One region of the Mesorhizobium sp. C120A genome, then DNA from elsewhere that is predicted to be linked to it. Evidence: riboswitches for the same ligand, from Rfam matches in the RefSeq annotation. Region 1 holds a riboswitch; each other region holds the start of a gene.
What was found. A riboswitch is a leader RNA that binds a small molecule or an ion and turns the genes downstream of it on or off. The one in region 1 is predicted to bind cobalamin.

Region 1 (3,259 bases):
CCCGGCGATCGAGGCCTCCGGCGGCAGTGCCGGCAACACGGCGGCCGGCGTAGCCAGCTTCGGCGGACGCGCCGCCTTCTTCGGCAAGGTCTCCAACGATGCGCTGGGCGAAATCTATGCGCACGATATCCATGCACAGGGTGTCGCCTTCGACACCAGGCCGCTCAAGGGCGAGCCGCCGACGGCGCGCTCTATGATCTTCGTCACGCCCGACGGCGAGCGCTCGATGAACACCTATCTCGGCGCCTGCGTCGAGCTTGGCCCTGAGGATGTCGAGGCCGACAAGGCATCCGGCGCCAAGGTTACCTATTTCGAGGGCTATCTGTGGGATCCGCCGCGCGCCAAGGAGGCGATCCGGCAGACGGCGAAGCTCGCACACGAGGCCGGACGCGAAGTGTCGATGACGTTGTCGGATTCGTTCTGCGTCGACCGCTACCGGGACGAGTTCCTCGAGCTGATGCGCTCGGGCACTGTCGACATCGTCTTTGCCAACAGCCACGAGATCAAGTCGCTCTACCAGACAAAATCCTTCGACGAGGCGCTGGCTCAGATCCGCAAGGACTGCAAGATTGCCGCCGTCACCCGTTCCGAAAAAGGCTCGGTGATCGTGCGCGGCGACGAGACCGTGGTCATCGAGGCGACCGCCATCAAGGAGTTGGTCGACACCACCGGCGCCGGCGACCTCTACGCCGCCGGTTTCCTGCATGGCTACACGCAGGGCCGCAACCTCAAGACCTGCGGCGACCTTGGCTCGCTGGCGGCCGGCCTGGTGATCCAGCAGATCGGCCCAAGGCCAAGGCAGAATTTGCGCCGCGAGGCGGAAGGGGCTGGGTTGCTGTAGATGCGCCGGCAACTAACCAGCCGCCCTACTGACGCGATGACCGCAGTGGCGGAACTGTGTCAAAGCTCGCTGATAGCGACAGCCATTCGCTTCGGAGAACTGACCCATGCTGCTGCCGTGAAGCTCGCTGGAGGAGCGGTGCAAGGCGTGCTTGCCATGACGGCATTCACCGTCATCCAGATCGTCACCAGCATTTTCCAGAAGCTCAGCTTGGGGAAGGCCAGTAAGGTTCCTGAGGTAACGGAGAACTCGCGGCGTCCGTCGGACTTGACTTGCGATCACGTCCCACGATGCCGAATGCGGGCAGCAGACTGAATATTTCACAATGCTAGACAAAGGCGTAAAAGCGCGATCACATAACGACATAAACATTTCGTTATGCGTCATTGACAAAAGAGCGAACTGCTGTGATTGTCTGCGTGTCGTGGTTCTCGCGTGCGGCGCTGCCGCAGCGGAGCTAAGAGGGAAGCCGGTGCGATGCCGGCGCTGCCCCCGCAACTGTTAGCGGCGAGCCAACCCCAATCACGTCACTGAGGCGAATACCCTCAGGAAGACGGGTAGAGGCTATGACCCCGCGAGCCAGGAGACCTGCCACGCGAATTACGTCCACGGGCGGGGTGTCTCGGTGGCCGCTGCAACCCGGCGTTGATGCCGGCCTGCTAGCGCCTTCCTTGTCACCGACGCCCCAATCATCGGGGTATGACATGACTGTCTCTCAGCAAATTCCTGTAGCAACGCTCGGCGTGCCGCGCTTCGGTCGTCGGCGAGAACTGAAATTCGCCCTCGAAAGCTACTGGTCCGGAACATCGTCCGCTGGCGACCTTCTTGCGACGTCGAAGGCGCTCCGAGCCGCTAGCTGGGAAGAGCAGCGCGATCGCGGCGTGTCGAAAATCCCGTCGAACGACTTCTCGCTTTACGACCATGTGCTCGACACCGCAGCCATGGTCGGGGCCATTCCATCCCGGTACGGCTGGAATAGCGGCGAGGTCCCACTTGACATCTACTTCGCAATGGCGCGCGGCAACCAGGGTCAGACGGAGGATTGTGGACACGCTGGTCACCAGGAGGAGGCTCATGGACCTGGTGTAACCGCGATGGAAATGACCAAGTGGTTTGACACCAACTACCACTACATTGTGCCGGAACTCGATGATGATCAGACGTTCGCCCTCTCGTCATCGAAGCCGGTCGATTACTTCCTCGAGGCTAAAGCTCTCGGCATACACACACGCCCAGTCATCCTTGGACCTATCACCTTCCTCAAGCTGGCGAAATCGCGTGCCGAAGGGTTCGGTCCCATCGCGCTCCTACCGCGGCTGCTGCCCGTTTACGAGCAAGTCCTGCAGAGGCTGAAGCTGTCGGGAGCCGACTGGGTGCAGATCGATGAGCCAGCGCTTGTCCTCGATCTGAACCCGAACGAACGAGCTGCGTTCGAATTCGCCTATGGCCAGCTGTCGAAAGCCGCGCCCGAGCTGAAGATCATGCTGGCTACGTATTTCGGGTCGCTGGGAGACAATCTCGAAACCGCGGTTTCTCTGCCCCTGGCCGGCCTGCATATTGATCTCGTGCGCGCTCCCGAGCAGCTGGAAACGGTGGGTCGGCTCGCTCCGAAGGATCTGGTGCTCTCGCTCGGCTTGATCGATGGCCGCAACGTCTGGCGTGCGAACCTGCCCGCCATTCTCGACCGCATCAAACCGATCGTCGCCGGCTGGCCCTTGGACCGCGTCGAAATTGCGCCTTCTTGCTCGATGCTGCATGTGCCGATTGACCTGCGCATGGAGACGGAACTCGAGGCCGACATCAGGTCGTGGCTCGCCTTCGCGGCCCAGAAGACCGACGAGCTGGTCTTGCTGGCCCGGGCCCTTTCCAAAGGCAGGGATGCGGTGGCAGCCGCGTTGAAAGCTTCTGCCGAGGCTGCCGCCACTCGCTTGACGTCCACGAAGATCCATGACCCGCTTGTTGAGGGGCGGATCGCCAGCATTGACCATAGCATGAAACGACGAGAGAGCGCTTTTGGCGAGCGCTCCAGAGTCCAGGCCGGCACGCTCGGGCTGCCGCCGTTCCCGACGACGACAATCGGGTCCTTCCCGCAGACGCCGCAGGTACGCCGCGCGCGGTCCGCTCATGCGAAGGGCCAGCTCAGTTATGTCGACTACGAGATTTTCCTGAAGAAGGAGATCGAGTCAGCAATTCGTTGGCAGGAAGAGATCGGGCTGGACGTGCTGGTGCACGGTGAGTTCGAACGAAACGATATGGTACAGCATTTCGGCGAGCAGCTGTCCGGCTTCGCCTTCACTCAGCATGCCTGGGTGCAAAGCTATGGGTCGCGCTACGTGCGTCCCCCCATCATCTTCGGGGACGTATCGAGGCGCAATCCGATGACGGTGCGCTGGTGGCAATTCGCCCAGTCGCTTACGG
Region 2 (3,259 bases), 3.2 Mb from region 1:
GATCTACCGCGCGGTCGCCGAGCGCGGCCCGATTGCCGCTTCGGCACTGGAAGGCCAGAAAGGTTCGGGCGGCTGGTGGGGCTGGAGCCACGCCAAGCACGCCTTCGAATGGCTCTTCTGGGCCGGACGCATCACCACGGCGCACCGCCGTGGCTTCGAACGCTTCTATGACCTGCCCGAGCGCGTGCTGCCGCAGGCGATCCTCGATCTGCCGGTGCCGGCCGCCGAGGACGCGCACCGCGAATTGCTGCGCATTTCTGCCCGCGCCCACGGCATCGCGACGTCGGGTGACCTGCGCGATTATTTCCGCTTGTCGCCGGCCGACATGAAGGGCCGGTTGGAGGAACTGGTCGAGATGGGCGAGTTGCTGCCGGTAAACGTCGAAGGTTGGGACAAGCCGGCTTACCTCTATAGGGACGCCCGCCTGCCGCGAAAGATCGAGGCCCGCGCCTTGCTGGCCCCCTTCGATCCGGTGGTCTTCGAGCGCGCGCGCACCGAGCGTCTCTTCGATTTCCGCTACCGCATCGAGATCTACACCCCGGCCGACAAGCGGCAATATGGCTATTACGTGCTGCCTTTCTTGCTCGGCGACAAGATCGTCGCCCGCGTCGACCTCAAGGCCGACCGGCCTGCGAGTGTCTTACGCGTCCACGCCGCCTATGCCGAAGCAGGCGCACCGCCTGAGACCACCGCACAGCTTTTCGAGGAACTAAAGGAGATGCAGGGCTGGCTTGGCCTTGAGCGCATCGAAGTGACGCCGGCCGGCAATCTGGGGCCGGCATTGGCTAGCGAGAGAGATGGCCAACCCTTGCAGCGTCTGTCATAGACGCCTCAATAAGCCTCGTAGGTTGTGCAATGGCATCGGACAAAGTGCTCGACATGATCCATGGCGCCCTCATTGCGCATGGAATAGATGCAGTCCGCAGAGATAGGGACGTCATGCTCCAATCGAAGCAGCTTCGGTTTGAGGCTGAGGTGTTCGAGACGAGTTCTGACCGGCTGGTCCTGGAAATCTACATTTTTTCTCCGCTGCTTGATGTTCAGCCGGTCATTGAATCCTTTGCTGGCTTCGGCGACACGCGCGAACAGGAACTGAACCAGGCGTTTGAAAAGTTTCTCCGTGGTGTTTTCCATGTGGCCATTGAGGGACTGGCCGATCACGTCTGCGAGAACATGCAGGCCGAAATAGAGCTTTGGCAGCGAAGCAGCGCCAGTTGGAAGATCTGGCGAAAAGATGCCCGCTGGAAAATCTATAGCGGCCCGGTCATTTCCCAGGCCACAACCGAGCTATGCTCGCTGACACCAGGCTATCCAGCATTCTATGCCAAGCTGGAAAAGCTGTTCACAGCTTCGGTACCCCCCCGGAAGCCATTTTGTCCGGACCTTTCTGGCAGGCTTGAAGGGCACGCTGATTAGTGCCGAAGTCCTTCTGGACAACGCGGTTTGGCATGAGGGACAGAATCTGGCTGTCGGTCATGACTGGGACTATAGCGATGGCTATCAAGCTATCCGACAGGTCATCCTGGCACTGCCGGAAGCCGGGACATGACAGCCCCTGCCGACATCGCCATGTCGTAGCCGTGCGTTGACACCGCTGCCTGCAAAAGCCTAAATCCGCTCCAGACGGTCCCCTGCCCGCAACGGCAAGGGCCAAGAGGGAATGCGGTGCGGGACGAAAAAATCCCAAATCCGCGGCTGTCCCCGCAACTGTAAGCGAAGAGCCAAGGCCGAAAGCCACTGGGTAACACCGGGAAGGCGGCTAACCAAGGCAATGACTCGCGAGCCAGGAGACCTGCCGTCTGAGACAAAGTATCCGATCGCCTGGCGGGTTTCCGGGCAAGGAGCCCGGTTTTTGGACCAGAACAGCAGTTTTTCGGCTGGCACAGCGGATGTTTCGTCCGCCGATGGCGACGCGTTGACCGGCGTGACCGTGATCGTCTGCGCCTCCTGCCGCGATGAAACCGGTTCCGACGCCCATCCTCGCGCCGGCGAACTTCTGGCCGACGACACGCGCCTCGCCGCAGCGGATGACAACATCCGCGTCCGCACCGTCGAATGCCTCGGCAATTGCAAGCGCAGGCTCAGCGCCGCGATCCTGCGCGATGGCTGCTGGAGCTATGTCTTCGGCGATCTGACCGCAACCAGCGGCGCCGACCTCGTTACCGGCGCAAAGCTCTTCGCGACTTCGGCCGACGGCCTCATCCCGTGGCGCGGCCGGCCCGATAGCCTCAAGCGCGGCCTCGTTGCCCGCATCCCACCCCTCGACATGCTGAAGGACTGACGATGAACGCTTCAAACCCGGCCGCCAACCTCTCCCGTGTTCCCTGCACTGTCGTTACAGGCTTCCTCGGCGCCGGCAAGACGACGCTGGTCCGCCATCTCCTGGAAAATGCCGGCGGCAAGCGCATCGCCATCATCGTCAACGAGTTCGGCGACATCGGCATCGACGGGGAAATCCTGAAAGGCTGCGGCATCGACACCTGCCCCGAGGAAAACATCGTCGAACTCGCCAATGGCTGCATCTGCTGTACAGTCGCCGACGATTTCGTGCCCGCCCTCGACAAGATCCTCGCGCTGACACCGAGGGTCGACCACATCCTGATCGAGACCTCGGGCCTCGCTCTGCCCAAGCCGCTGGTCCAGGCGTTCCAGTGGCCAAGCGTGAAGAGCCGGGTGACCGTCGATGGCGTCATCGCCGTGGTCGACGGCCCGGCGCTGGCCGAAGGCCGCGTCGCCAACGACATGGACGCGTTGCAGGCACAGCGCGCTCAGGACGAAACGCTCGACCACGACGATCCGGTCGAAGAAGTCTTCGAGGACCAGATCGCCTGCGCCGACCTGATCATCCTGTCGAAAAGCGATTTGATGGATTCAGCCGGTTCGGCCCGCGCCAACGCCATCATCAATGAGCATTCCGCTCGCGCGGTAAAAATCGTGCCGACTGCGCATGGCAAGGTCGACCCGTCGGTGCTGCTTGGCCTCGGTCTCGCCGTCGAAGACGACATCGAGAACCGCAAGTCGCACCATGACGGCGCCTTCGATCACGAGCATGACGATTTCGACACCTTCATCGTCGACATCCCCTCGATCGCCAATCCCGACGACCTGGCCAAGCGCGTCGCCACCGCCGCCGAACAGGAAAACGTGTTGCGTGTAAAAGGCTTCGTCGATGTCGGCGGCAAGCCGATGCGGCTTTTGCTGCAGGCCGTCGGCCCGCGCGTCAATCATTACTATGACCGCGCCTGGGCGGCTGAGGACG
Region 3 (3,259 bases), 3.1 Mb from region 1:
AATGTCCTGAATGCCAAAGGCTGGGCAAGATCGGCCTCGCGGCAGACGAGCAGCCAGCTTTTGTACCAGATGGCGTCGAGATCGCGCTGGTAAGCCTCGCTATCCCAATAGGCCGACGACGGTAGCGTCGGTTCGGCCCGGCTCAGGCCGTTATAGGGGTCGCGCTCGCTCGGGTTGGGATGCATGGCTGGCTTCCTATGAAGCGTCAGCCGACACCCCGGCAGATCGTTTGTCAATCAGAGTGCCGCATTGCCGGTTGCAGGCGCGGCGCATAATCATGTCGTGGACATGGGACATTCGGAAATTGGGGGGATTCGGAAATTGGCCGCACGACAGATGTCGCTTACGCCGGAGCTGGTCGCGCGCTGCTGGCGCGAGATCAGGGACCCCGGGCCGGATCCGGACGCGATGCATCTCGATGACGCCGACTATGACGCGCTGCTGGATGAATTGCAGGTCGAACTCCCGGATAGCGAACCGCTATGGCTGTTCGGCTATGGATCGCTGATCTGGAAACCGGAAATAGATTATGTCGAGGACCGCGTTGCGCTGGCGCGCGGCTGGCATCGGTCTTTTTGCATGAACATGACGCGCTGGCGCGGCACCAAGGACAGCCCCGGCCTGATGATGGCGCTGGACCGTGGCGGACAATGCAAGGGCGTCGCCTTCCGGCTGACCGAAAGTAACCGGCGCGGGCAGTTGGGCCGGCTTTTCCGGCGCGAAGTCACGCTGAAGCCGACAAGCTACCGGCCGCGCATGCTGAAGCTTGCAAGCGAGGCCGGACCGCTCAGGGCATTGGCCTTCGTCATCAACCGCAACGGCCTGACCTATTCAGGGCCGCTCGACGAGGGCAAGGTCGTCGAAAGGCTGGCAACGTCCTGCGGGCACTGGGGGTCGGGCGCCGACTATCTCTACAACACGGTGAAAAACCTTGAAGAGCGCGGCATTCACGATCGCCATCTGTGGCGGCTGCAGCGGCTGGTTGCCGAGCGGATCACCGCGTTGAACCCGTAACGCCGCATGGCGCATTCGCGCTGTTGGCCGGCGGAATTTGGTTTGCCGGATGCGGCCGTTTCAGCCTATAGTCATGCATGTCGTCGGTTCCGTTAGGGACCAAGAGGGAATGCGGTGAGGGCTGACTTGTTGCCCAATGCCGTGGCTGCCCCCGCAACTGTGTGCGGTAGTCCTCTCCAAGCCACTGAGGATTTTTTCTTCGGGAAGGTGGGGAAGGGCGCTGATCCGCGAGCCAGGAGACCTGCCGGCGACAGGGAACTGACTTCGATGCCCTCGGGTGGAGGGCGAAAGGACAAGATATGAATACCGCTTCCGTCTCCCTCGGCGCTTCCGTCTCCTCGCAGTCGCGCTTCATGCAGCTCGTGCTTAGCGCGTTTCTGGGCATTTTCGTCGTCGGCGTTGTCGGTTTCTCGCATATCGATGCGGTCCACAATGCGGCGCACGACTATCGCCATTCGATGGCGTTTCCCTGCCACTGACGAGGATCTGACATCATGAACCTGTTTCGCAACGTCGTGTTCATCGCGGCGATCGCAGGGCTCGTGGCGGGTGTCGCTCTCGCCTGCATGCAGGCCTACGCCACCGTGCCGCTGATCCTCAAGGCGGAGGTCTACGAAAAGGCTAATGGCGGCCATGAGCATGAGCATGCCGCGGCGCCCGCCGCCAACGCTGCGGACACCAATGCCATGAGCACCGCCGCGCCGGCGGAAAATGCCGTGAGCAGCGCAGCCCCGGCTGAAGCAGCCGCGCCGGCGGAGGACGAAGGCTGGGCGCCGGCCGACGGCTTCGAGCGTTTCGCCTTCAGTGTCGTCGCCAATATCGTCACCGGCATCGGTTTCGCGCTGGTCCTGGTGGCGGTTTCCGAATTCGCCGGCGGCATCGGCAGCTGGCGCCAGGGCGTGTTCTGGGGCCTGGCCGGCTTTGCCGTGTTCACGCTGGCGCCGGGCCTCGGCCTGCCGCCGGAACTGCCGGCAATGCCGGCGGCCGATCTCATACAGCGCCAGATCTGGTGGTGGGCAACGGTGATGGCAACCGCGATCGGTCTTGCCCTTATCACCTTCCGCACGTCGGCGCCCCTGACCGTGCTCGCCGTCGTCCTGATCGTCGCCCCGCATATTGTCGGCGCGCCGCAGCCTGACAGTTTCGTAACGCCGATCCCGGAGGGCCTGCATCATCAGTTCGTGGTGGCGGTGACGCTGACCAATCTGGTGTTCTGGCTGGTGCTCGGCGCAGTTGTCGGCATAGTGCGCGCGCGCTTCACCGGCACCGCGACCAGCCTGCGCGACAGCTTTGCCTGATCGCAGTTTGACCTTCATCATCGGCGGTGCGCGCTCCGGCAAGAGCGCGCATGCCGAAACTTTGGCAACGGCGTTGCCGCCCCCATGGGCCTATATCGCCACCGCGCAAGCCTATGACGGCGAAATGCGCGAGCGCATCGCGCAGCACCGCTCGCGCCGCGGCGAGGGATGGGCGACCATCGATGCCCCGCTTGATCTTGCAGGTGCGCTCGAGGCATTGCCGGACAACCAGCCGGTGCTTGTCGACTGCCTGACGCTTTGGCTAACCAATCATATGCTGGCCGATCATGATCTGGAGGGGGAGTGCCGGCGGCTGGCCGATGTGCTTTCGCGGCCGCGCGGACCGTGGTTCGTGGTCTCCAACGAAGTCGGACAAGGCATCGTGCCCGACAATGCGCTGGCACGCCGGTTCCGCGATGCCGCCGGCCGGCTCAACCAGCAGATCGCGGTCGTAGCTGATATGGTGCTTCTGATGGTGGCGGGGCTGCCGCTCAAGGTGAAATGAGATGACCGATATCGACACAAAAGACGAAGAGCGCCATCGCGCCAAGATGGCCAAGCGCAAGGCGGTGCAGGACGCCGAGGTCGCGGAAAAGACGGTCGAGAAGGGGCTGCTGATCGTCAACACCGGACCCGGCAAGGGCAAGACCACGGCTGCCTTCGGGCTGGCGCTGCGCATGCTCGGCTATGGCAAGCGCGTCGGAATGGTCCAGTTCATCAAGGGCAAATGGCACACCGGCGAGAAGGATGCCTTCGCGGCGTTTGGCGACCGCGTCGTCTGGCACACGATGGGCGAGGGTTTCACCTGGGAGACGCAGGATCTGAAGCGCGACATTAAGGCGGCCGAAGCCGCCTGGGCCAAGGCGCTGGAACTGATCGCCGATCCCTCGATCAGCCTCGTCGTCCTCGATGAGCTCAACATTGCGCTGCGCTACGACTATCTCGAT

Region 2: it holds a riboswitch for cobalamin, as region 1 does, so the genes downstream of both, NL532_RS14475 (DUF1636 family protein) here and metE (5-methyltetrahydropteroyltriglutamate--homocysteine S-methyltransferase) in region 1, are expected to answer to the same signal.
Region 3: it holds a riboswitch for cobalamin, as region 1 does, so the genes downstream of both, NL532_RS14710 (CbtB domain-containing protein) here and metE (5-methyltetrahydropteroyltriglutamate--homocysteine S-methyltransferase) in region 1, are expected to answer to the same signal.

Annotation. Positions count from the first base shown of each region.
Region 1 is NZ_CP100476.1:6,166,518-6,169,776, forward strand. It holds gene NL532_RS29960 (adenosine kinase) at 1-841, shown strand, start outside; cobalamin riboswitch at 1,250-1,451, shown strand; gene metE (5-methyltetrahydropteroyltriglutamate--homocysteine S-methyltransferase) at 1,546-3,259, shown strand, end outside.
Region 2 is NZ_CP100476.1:2,993,097-2,996,355, reverse strand. It holds gene NL532_RS14485 (winged helix-turn-helix domain-containing protein) at 1-826, shown strand, start outside; gene NL532_RS14480 (DUF6348 family protein) at 856-1,416, shown strand; gene NL532_RS32205 (DUF6348 family protein) at 1,322-1,549, shown strand; cobalamin riboswitch at 1,608-1,814, shown strand; gene NL532_RS14475 (DUF1636 family protein) at 1,853-2,281, shown strand; gene cobW (cobalamin biosynthesis protein CobW) at 2,284-3,259, shown strand, end outside.
Region 3 is NZ_CP100476.1:3,039,690-3,042,948, forward strand. It holds gene NL532_RS14700 (aromatic ring-hydroxylating oxygenase subunit alpha) at 1-185, opposite strand, end outside; gene NL532_RS14705 (gamma-glutamylcyclotransferase) at 322-1,014, shown strand; cobalamin riboswitch at 1,082-1,277, shown strand; gene NL532_RS14710 (CbtB domain-containing protein) at 1,314-1,493, shown strand; gene NL532_RS14715 (CbtA family protein) at 1,509-2,312, shown strand; gene cobU (bifunctional adenosylcobinamide kinase/adenosylcobinamide-phosphate guanylyltransferase) at 2,305-2,817, shown strand; gene cobO (cob(I)yrinic acid a,c-diamide adenosyltransferase) at 2,819-3,259, shown strand, end outside.